3 regions of the Enterobacter sp. PL_is514 genome follow, and region 1 is predicted to be linked to each of the others. Evidence: predicted binding sites of a transcription regulator. Region 1 holds the regulator's gene; each other region holds the start of a gene.
What was found. The regulator CRP, encoded in region 1, controls carbon source genes, mostly activating them, when cyclic AMP is high. The targets are predictions, from matches to a motif close to ATGTGANNNNNNTCACAT.

Region 1 (3,281 bases):
CAAGTATCTGCATACCTATGATGAAGCCGTTCCCTGGAATCAGGTGCCGGGGACGTTCACCCCGTGGCAACCGCTGCCGGAACCCACCGACGTGCTGTTTTACGAAGGATTGCACGGTGGCGTGGTCACTCCTCAACACGACGTGGCGCGCCACGTGGACCTGCTGGTCGGCGTGGTCCCTATCGTTAACCTGGAGTGGATCCAGAAGCTGACGCGCGACATGAGCGAGCGCGGCCATTCACGAGAGGCGGTGATGGACTCGGTGGTGCGCTCCATGGAAGATTACATCAACTTCCTGACACCGCAGTTCTCCCGCACCCATATCAACTTCCAGCGGGTGCCGACGGTGGACACCTCCAACCCGTTTGCCGCCAAAAGTATCCCGTCCCTTGATGAGAGCTTTGTGGTGATCCATTTCCGCAATCTCGAAGGCATTGATTACCCCTGGCTACTGGCCATGCTGCAGGGCTCGTTTATTTCGCACATGAATACGTTAGTCGTGCCGGGCGGAAAAATGGGGCTGGCGATGGAGCTCATCATGACGCCGCTGGTGGAGCGACTGATGGAAGGGAAGCAGATCGCGTGAACATGTTCCCTCTCCCTGTGGGAGAGGGTTAGGGTGAGGGCATCAACACGCACGATGCCCCAATAATTAAGCCTCGATCACTTCATACGAATGCGTGATTTTTACCGCTTTCTCCAGCATTAACGCCACAGAGCAGTACTTCTCCGCAGACAGATCCACCGCACGCGAGACCGCTGCGTCCTTCAACTCTTTACCGGTGACCACAAAGTGCAGATTAATATGGGTGAACAGGCGTGGCGCCTCTTCGCGACGTTCTGACGTGAGTTTAACCTCACAATCCGTCACGTCATGACGACCTTTTTGCAGAATCGACACCACGTCAATGGCGCTGCATCCCCCTGCCGCCATCAGCACCATTTCCATTGGGCTTGGCGCTTTATCGCCGGAGTTACCGTCCATCAAAATCTGGTGTCCTGACGCGGACTCGCCCAGGAACGTTAAACCTTCAACCCATTTCACGCGCGCTTGCATATTCTTAAACTCCAACGTTGCATTTTTGGTGACAGATTACGCGTGCGTTACATTTCTCGCAATGGAAGGCGACCTGCATCATGCTGAAGCGAGACACCAGGAGACACGCGGCGAAAGCTATGCTAAAACACTCTGGATGCTACAGTAATACATTGACGTTACACATGTATGCAGAGGACATCAAACTTTACTGGCTGCGAAACGTTACGGTAGCCGACTTCCCAGGGTATGGGTAAGAATTCGATTGCAACCCCAGAGTCCGGATGCATCTGATGACTCTGGTGACAGCTTATAACAGAGGATAACAGCGCATGGTGCTTGGCAAACCGCAAACAGACCCGACTCTCGAATGGTTCTTGTCTCATTGCCACATTCATAAGTACCCATCAAAGAGCACGCTGATTCACCAGGGTGAAAAAGCGGAAACGTTGTATTACATCGTTAAAGGCTCGGTGGCAGTGCTGATCAAAGATGAAGAAGGGAAAGAGATGATCCTTTCTTATCTGAACCAGGGCGATTTCATCGGTGAACTGGGCCTGTTTGAAGAGGGCCAGGAACGTAGCGCCTGGGTTCGTGCAAAGACAGCATGTGAAGTGGCTGAAATTTCTTACAAGAAGTTCCGTCAGCTGATTCAGGTTAACCCTGACATCCTGATGCGTCTTTCTTCCCAGATGGCGCGCCGTCTGCAGGTCACCTCAGAGAAAGTGGGCAACCTCGCCTTCCTGGACGTGACAGGCCGTATCGCACAGACCCTACTGAACCTGGCGAAACAGCCAGACGCTATGACCCACCCGGACGGCATGCAAATTAAAATTACCCGTCAGGAAATTGGTCAGATCGTCGGTTGCTCCCGTGAAACAGTGGGCCGTATCCTGAAAATGCTGGAAGATCAAAACCTGATCTCTGCCCACGGTAAAACCATCGTGGTTTACGGAACGCGTTAATTCCGCTTAAACGGCGTGCCATCGCAAGGTGTCACGCCGTTTTTGTCTCTACTCCCCATGTGGCGCAGGCTGATCTATCACCCGGAAGTTAACTACGCACTGCGACAAACGCTGGTGTTGTGTCTTCCTGTGGCCATAGGCCTGATCCTCGGACATCTTCAGCAAGGTCTGCTGTTTTCCCTCGTGCCTGCCTGCTGCAACATCGCCGGTCTGGACACGCCGCATAAGCGCTTTTTCAAACGCCTGATTATCGGCGGCTGCCTGTTTGCGGGCTGTAGCCTCGCCGTACAGCTTTTACTGGCTCGTGATATTCCGCTGCCGCTGATCCTGACCGTGCTGGCGATGACCCTCGGCGTCACGGCGGAAATCAGTTCTCTGCACGCCCGCCTGCTTCCCGCGTCGCTGATTGCGGCCATTTTCACGCTGAGCCTCGCCGGGAATATGCCGGTGTGGGAGCCGCTGCTGATCTACGCCCTGGGGACATTATGGTACGGCCTGTTTAACTGGTTCTGGTTCTGGCTGTGGCGGGAGCAGCCGCTGCGTGAATCCCTGAGCCTGCTCTATGTGCAGCTTGCGGATTACTGCGAAGCCAAATACACCCTGCTGACCCAGCATACCGATCCGGAAAAATCCTTACCGCCCCTGCTGACGCGCCAGCAGAAGGTGGTGGATCTGATAAGCCAGTGCTATCAGCAGCTGCATATGCTCGCCGCCAACAAGAACCACGAATACAAACGGCTGCTGCGCACCTTCCAGGTAGGCCTGGATCTGCAGGAGCATATCTCCGTGAGCCTGCACCACCCGCAGGAGGTGCAAAAGCTGGTCGAGCGCAGCCACGCCGAAGCGGTGATCCGCTGGAACGCGCAGACCGTCTCGGCACGTCTGCGGGTGCTGGCAGACGATATTCTTTACCACCGCTACCCCACACGCTTTAACATGGAAAAACAGCTGGGCGCGCTGGAGAAAATCGCCCGTCAGCATCCGGATAACCCGGTCGGCCAGTTTGCCGCCTGGCACTTCAGCCGCATCGCCCGCGTGCTACGCACCCAGCGCCCGCTCTATCCGCGCGATCTGATGGCGGATAAGCAAAAACGCCTGCCGTTATTGCCCGCGCTCAGGAGCTATCTGTCGCTTAAATCGTCCGCCCTGCGCAACGCCGCACGAATTAGCGTGATGCTCAGTACCGCCAGCCTGATGGGCATGGCGCTGCATCTGCCGAAACCCTACTGGATCTTAATGACCGTGCTGTTTGTCACCCAGAACGGCTACGGCGCCACGCG
Region 2 (3,281 bases), on a different contig from region 1:
CGGAAGCCGGCGTAGTCGAGCACGATATCGGCAGGATCCACGCCTGCGGCAATCAGGTCCTTACGCATCGTCACCGGTTCATTGTAGCTTTGCAGCGCGTTATCGCCGCTCAGCAGCAGGTAGTTTACCTTGCCGCTGTTGTAGGCGTTCAGCGCGCCCTGAATGCGGTAACGGTAATACTGGTTGATGACGCCGGTGCGGTAATACTTGGCGGTGCCGAGCACCACGCCAACCTGACGATAGGGCAGGTCCTGCAGGTCATCAAAGATGTAGGGGGCGGTTTTCCAGCTCATCCAGCGGTCGAGACCGAGCACGATCAACAGCAGTATGCCGACCAGGACAGACAGGCTGTAAAAAACGCGCTTTAACATGCAGATGGCTCGTACCGAAGGTGAAATTTAACTCAGGCTACTTTACCCGCCTGGTTAGCGCAAGAAACAGCGACTCAACTGAGGGGTTTTTCAGCAAACTGGCGGGCATTTCTGCCCGCCGGAAGGATCACGCCAGCAGTACGCGGTCAATCGTCGTACAGCCCAGCGCTTTAAGCGTTGCGGCAGTGGCATCCCACTGAATCAGCGGCGCATCGGCAATTTCAGCCAGAATGGCGCGCTGAATGTCAGGATAATCATAGCCGTTCAGGCTCAGCAGGTTGAGTGCGCCCTGCAGCGGCGGCAGCGTTGGGTTAAACGCGGCGTTTTCCGCATAGCTGCCGGTGAAGATTCGGCCATCGCGGCACTGCAGCGCCACGCCGCTCGGGGACTTGCTGTACGGCGTGTGGCTCTTGTTGGCGGCGGTAATCGCCGCCTGGCTCAGGTCATCGCCGGACAGGGCGAAACCGTGGTTCTGCTCGTCCATCAGCAGGGTTTTGATCTCCAGATCTTTCGGGCCAAACGCGTCAGGCAGGTAATCCGCCAGCGTGTGCGGCGCGCGGCCTGGCAGATTGATGCGCAGCTGCAGCCCGCTGTTCAGTTCGTTCATAAACTGACGGCAGTGGCCGCAGGGGGTGTAGTTAACGGTAATGGCGTTCAGGGCTTTTTCACCGCGCAGCCAGGCGTGACTGATGGCGCTCTGCTCGGCGTGCACGGTTTGCTGCATGGTTGCGCCCAGGAACTCCATGTTGCCGCCGAAGTACCAGGTGCCGCTGACGCCGCGCGCAATGGCCCCGACGTTGAAGTGGGAGAGATCGGCCCGCGCGCAGGCGGCAGCCAGAGGAAGCAGTGCGAAAGCCAGCGCGTCTTCGTCCAGTCCCGTTGCCTGTTTCAGCATCGTGACCTGCTCCGCGGTCAGCAGGGCGGGGAAGTGCGCATCTGCCAGAACGGGAGCAAGGGCTGACTGCAAATTCTCTGCAAGCTGGGCGAAAGCAGCTTGAAAACGTGGGTGCATGGCGTTTGCCTCATAAAGGTTAATGGATCGGTAGTTTACGGAGCCGTCAGGGCTTTATATGTGATCCACTTCTCATTATGTATGCAACTTATGAAATCAAAATGAAATTTGCGCGACGCATCGCAAATTTTAGCCCATCACTGCCAGAATAAGCGGGAAAATGAACGGGGCCAGCAGAGAGGTAATAATCCCGCAGATCACCAGCGCCAGGGAGCTAAATGCCCCTTCCTGATAATCCAGCTCCGCGCAGCGGGCCGTGCCCAGCGCGTGCGAGGCGGTGCCCATCGACAGCCCCCGAGCCGCCTTAGTATGAATACGCATCGCGTTTAGCAGAGTGTGGCCAAACACCGCGCCGAGAATACCGACGAAAATGACGCACATCGCGCTGATGGCCGGAATACCGCCGAGGCTGCCCCCAACCGCCATCGCGATAGGCGTGGTCACCGATTTAGGTAGGATTGACGCCGCAATCTGTGGGGAAGCGCCCATCAGCAGCGCCACCGACGTGCCGGTGATCATCGCCACCAGGCTACCCACAAAACAGATGGTAATGATGGATTTCCAGCGGGCGCGGATCTGGTGCAGCTGCTCATATAAAGGAAACGCCAGCGCCACGACGGCGGGTTGCAGCAGGTCGTTTAAGATTTTGCTGCCGGCAAAGTAGCGTTCGTAAGGAATGCCGGTGAGCAGCAGGAACGGGATAATCACCACCATCGCCACCAGCAGGGGGTTCAGCAAGGGCATTTTGAAACGCGCGGCAAGCTTACGTGCGGCGAAAAAGACTGCAAGGGTGAGCGGCAGGGACCACCAGATATTGTCCATCATTTTTTTGTTTTCTCCCCAATCACGTTACGTTCGCCATGCACCAGATGTGAACTCCAGCTCACCACCAGGAAAACCACCAGCGTACTGACCGCGCAGGAGACCACAATCGGGCCGAACTGGGCTTTGAGCAAATCAAAATACTGCATGACCCCGACGCCGATAGGCACGAAAAGCAGCGCCATATAGCGAATAAGGACGAAGCAGCCGGGGTTGACCCACTTTGCGGGCAGGATTTGCAGCGCCAGCAACACGAAGAGGATCAGCATGCCGATAATGCTGCCGGGGATGGTGATGGGCAGCAGCGACGCGATGAAAATCCCGGCATACAGGCAGGCGTAAATCAGGGCGAATGCGCGCAGATATTGCCAGATAATGTTCAATGATTTGCTCATGGTGATAGTCCTTGCTGAAACGCATTCATCATACAATTAAACCTAAAAATGTGCCATGGATCACATCATGAATTTTGAGCATACCAGACATTCCGGAATGGAACGTCCGGTATCACCATAACGGTGCAGGCTACAGTTTAGAGGAAAGGGATTGCGCTGGCGAAACGGCGTGCCAGAGAAGGTATCAGCGACAGGCTGTCAGTTTATCGAGAAAAGAAAACAGCACCTGATTCATTTCGCGATAATCATGCGAGCGGAGTTTTTCCGCCGTTTCGACAAAACGGAATTCACCCGCGCGGCGGAGGTCACTCTGCGAATGCTCAATTAGCAACTCTACCACCTCCGGCGTCAGCTCCATATGGCACTGGAAACCGTAAACCCGTTCGCTGTATTGCACAATCTGGCGGGGACAGCCCTCGCTGTAAGCGAGCACCTTAGCCTGTGGCGTCAACCCAGGCATATCGTTATGCCAGTGACCGACGTTCAGCACGCTGCCAAAATCCTCAAACAGCGGGTTCGCCTTGCCTGCATCTGTGAGCCTGACGGGAAATTTGCCGATCTCTTTTTCCGGGCTATGACAAAACGCTGCGCCCAGCGCTTCGCCGATAAGCTGCGAGCCCAGACAAACGCCAATCACCGTTTTACCCGCCTCTATCGCGCGGCTGATGAGCGCCTTTTCCG
Region 3 (3,281 bases), on a different contig from region 1:
TTGTCCAGCACCGCCTGCAGCTTCGCGCGGGCGTCGGCGTCGTCTTTGGCGAGCTTGCCGGAGATTAACATCTCAACGCACAGCGCCATGGTGACGTCGAACAGGCGCGGGTTACGGTATTCGCCGGTGAGGAACTGTACCGCCTCACGCACTTCGACGGCGTTACCGGCGCTGGAAGCCAGCACCTGGTTCATGTCGGTGAGCAGTGCGGTGGTGCGCACGCCCGCGCCGTTGGAGACGCCAACGATCGCTTCGGCCAGCGCCTCAGAGAGTTCATAGGTTGGCATAAACGCGCCGCTGCCCACCTTCACGTCCATCACCAGCGCGTCCAGCCCTTCTGCCAGCTTCTTCGCCAGGATAGAGGCGGTGATCAGCGGGATGGAGTCAACGGTGGCGGTGATGTCGCGGGTAGCGTAGAAACGCTTGTCTGCCGGAGCAAGAGAGCTGGTCTGGCCGATAATCGCCACACCAACGTCTTTAATAATGTCGCGGAAGCGGTTGTCATCCGGGAAGATATCGAAGCCCGGAATGGCTTCCAGTTTGTCGAGCGTACCGCCAGTGTGGCCCAGGCCGCGTCCGGAGATCATCGGGATGTAACCGCCACAGGCTGCCACCATTGGGCCGAGCATCAGAGACGTTACGTCGCCCACGCCGCCGGTGGAGTGTTTATCCACAATCGGGCCGTTAAGGTTGAGGCTTTTCCAGTCCAGAACGGTTCCTGAATCTCGCATCGCCATGGTCAGCGACACGCGCTCAGGCATCGACATATCGTGGAAGAAAATGGTCATCGCCAGAGCCGCAATCTGCCCTTCTGAGACGGTGTTATCACGAATGCCGTTAATGAAGAAGCGGATCTCTTCGTCGCTTAATGCATGACCATCACGTTTTTTACGAATAATTTCTTGTGCGAGAAACACGGTAACCTCCATGCGGAATCGGGGGAGTTGTGGCGGGTGGCGCTACGCTTACCCGCCCTACGATCCTGTAGGCCGGATAAGCGAAGCGTCATCCGGCGTTGTCTGGCAATCAGTAGCTGCTTGCGCTCTTACCGTCGCCGTGACCCAGCGCCTTCAGCAGGCTAGCCAGCAGGCTGGACGCACCGAAACGGTAGTGACGGGAATCGGCCCAGTCGGCGCCGAACAGTTCGTCAGCAATCGCCAGGAACTGCTGCGCGTCTTCGGCGGTACGCACGCCGCCCGCAGGTTTGAAACCAACGGTTTTGGACACGCCCATGTCGCGGATCACTTCCATCATGATGCGCGCGCTTTCCGGGGTGGCGTTAACCGGCACTTTACCGGTAGAGGTTTTAATGAAATCCGCACCGGCTTTGATGGAGATTTCAGATGCCTTACGAATCAGCGCCTCTTCTTTCAGCTCGCCGGTTTCGATGATCACTTTAAGCAGCACGTTTGCCGCCGCACACGCGTCTTTACAGGCCTTCACCAGGTCAAAACCGACCTGCTCGTTGCCGGCGATCAGCGCGCGGTATGGGAACACCACGTCAACTTCGTCTGCACCGTAAGCAATCGCCGCGCGGGTTTCTGCCAGCGCAATCTCGATATCGTCGTTGCCGTGCGGGAAGTTAGTCACGGTTGCAATGCGCACGTCCGGCGTGCCCTGCTCTTTCAGCGTCTTACGGGCAATCGGGATAAAGCGCGGGTAGATACAAACGGCTGCGGTGTTACCCACTGGCGTTTTCGCCTGATGGCACAGGGCGATGACTTTCTCATTGGTGTCGTCATCGTTCAGGGTAGTCAGGTCCATCAGTTTCAACGCGCGCAGGCTGCTTGCAGTTAAATCGGTCATAACAATCTCCAACGGCAGTGCCGTATAAATTTTACCTTGCGGGTCTGTGAGTATTCTAACATCCACCCGCATCCACACTTCGACATTCATCACAGTTAATGAAAACTGCGTACAAATTTGCATTACTGTAATGAGATCTTCTTCAAACTTTAGTGCGCAAATTGCCGACTAAAGCAGCAATACCCCCTGTGGGATCAAAAGCGCCAACAGGCAGGCTTTCTACAATCCGTTCATCATCCGCAGAACATTCAAGGAAGCGAATATGCCCCACTCCAGCCCCGACGCCCTGCAGCAACGTTGCCAGCAGATTGTGACAAGCCCGGTGTTATCCCCGGAACAAAAACGTCATTTTCTGGCGCTGGAAGCGGAAAACAACCTGCCGTATCCGGCACTTCCTGAAGCTGCGCGCGCCGCGCTGGACGAGGGGTTTATCTGCGACATGTTCGAAGGCCATGCGCCTTACAAACCCCGTTACGTTCTGCCGGATTACGCAAAATTTCTGGCTAACGGTTCAGAATGGCTGGAGCTGGAAGGGGCAAAAGATCTCGACGATGCCCTCTCGCTGCTAACCATCCTTTACCACCATGTTCCGTCCGTCACATCGATGCCGGTCTATCTCGGCCAGCTTGATGCGCTGCTGCAACCATATGTTAGAATTCTAACACAAGAAGAAATCAATAGCCGAATAAAACGTTTCTGGCGCTATCTTGACCGTACGCTGCCGGATGCCTTTATGCATGCCAATATCGGACCGGAAGATACGCCCATCACCCGTGCCATTCTGCGTGCCGACGCAGAGCTGCAGCAGGTCGCGCCGAACCTGACCTTTATTTATGATCCAGAGATCACCCCGGACGATTTGCTGCTTGAGGTGGCAAAAAACATATGTGAATGCAGTAAACCGCACATTTCTAATGGCCCGGTGAATGATAAAATTTTCACAAAAGGTCGTTATGGCGTGGTGAGCTGTTACAACTCCCTGCCTCTGGCTGGCGGTGGCAGCACCCTGGTGCGCCTTAACCTCAAAGCCATTGCTGAATGCAGCACGTCCATTGAAGACTTCTTCACCCGCACGCTCCCGCACTATTGCCAGCAGCAAATGGCCATCATCGATGCACGCTGTGGTTTCCTGTACGAGCAATCTGGCTTCTTTGAGAATAGCTTCCTGGTAAAAGAGGGGCTGATTGATGCCGATCGGTTTGTGCCGATGTTTGGCATGTACGGACTGGCGGAAGCGGTAAACGTGCTCTGTGAGAAAGCTGGCATCGCGGGACGTTACGGCAAAGATGAGCAGGCCAACGCGCTGGGCTATCGCATCAGCGAACAGCTTGCGGCGTTTGTCGAAAACACGCCGGTGAAGCACGGCTGGAAGCAGCGCGCGATGCTTCACGCGCAGTCGGGGATCAGCTCCGACTCCGGCACCACGCCGGGCGCGCGCCTGCCCTACGGCGACGAGCCGGATCCCATCAGCCACC

Region 2: a site for CRP is predicted at 1,442-1,459, ahead of cdd (cytidine deaminase). Genes of this name have one in related genera too.
Region 3: a site for CRP is predicted at 1,937-1,954, ahead of deoC (deoxyribose-phosphate aldolase). Genes of this name have one in related genera too.

What each region holds. Positions count from the first base shown of each region.
Region 1 covers NZ_JBVPGN010000029.1:22,089-25,369, forward strand. Annotated here, with positions in the region: gene AC0TNG_RS08620 (phosphoribulokinase) at 1-586, shown strand, start outside; gene AC0TNG_RS08625 (OsmC family protein) at 653-1,057, opposite strand; gene crp (cAMP-activated global transcriptional regulator CRP) at 1,369-2,001, shown strand; gene AC0TNG_RS08635 (YccS/YhfK family putative transporter) at 2,059-3,281, shown strand, end outside.
Region 2 covers NZ_JBVPGN010000028.1:64,586-67,866, forward strand. Annotated here, with positions in the region: gene sanA (outer membrane permeability protein SanA) at 1-371, opposite strand, end outside; gene cdd (cytidine deaminase) at 499-1,383, opposite strand; gene AC0TNG_RS06580 (CidB/LrgB family autolysis modulator) at 1,513-2,208, opposite strand; gene AC0TNG_RS06585 (CidA/LrgA family protein) at 2,205-2,600, opposite strand; gene AC0TNG_RS06590 (type 1 glutamine amidotransferase) at 2,785-3,281, opposite strand, start outside.
Region 3 covers NZ_JBVPGN010000033.1:233,391-236,671, forward strand. Annotated here, with positions in the region: gene deoA (thymidine phosphorylase) at 1-917, opposite strand, end outside; gene deoC (deoxyribose-phosphate aldolase) at 1,027-1,806, opposite strand; gene AC0TNG_RS14115 (YjjI family glycine radical enzyme) at 2,069-3,281, shown strand, end outside.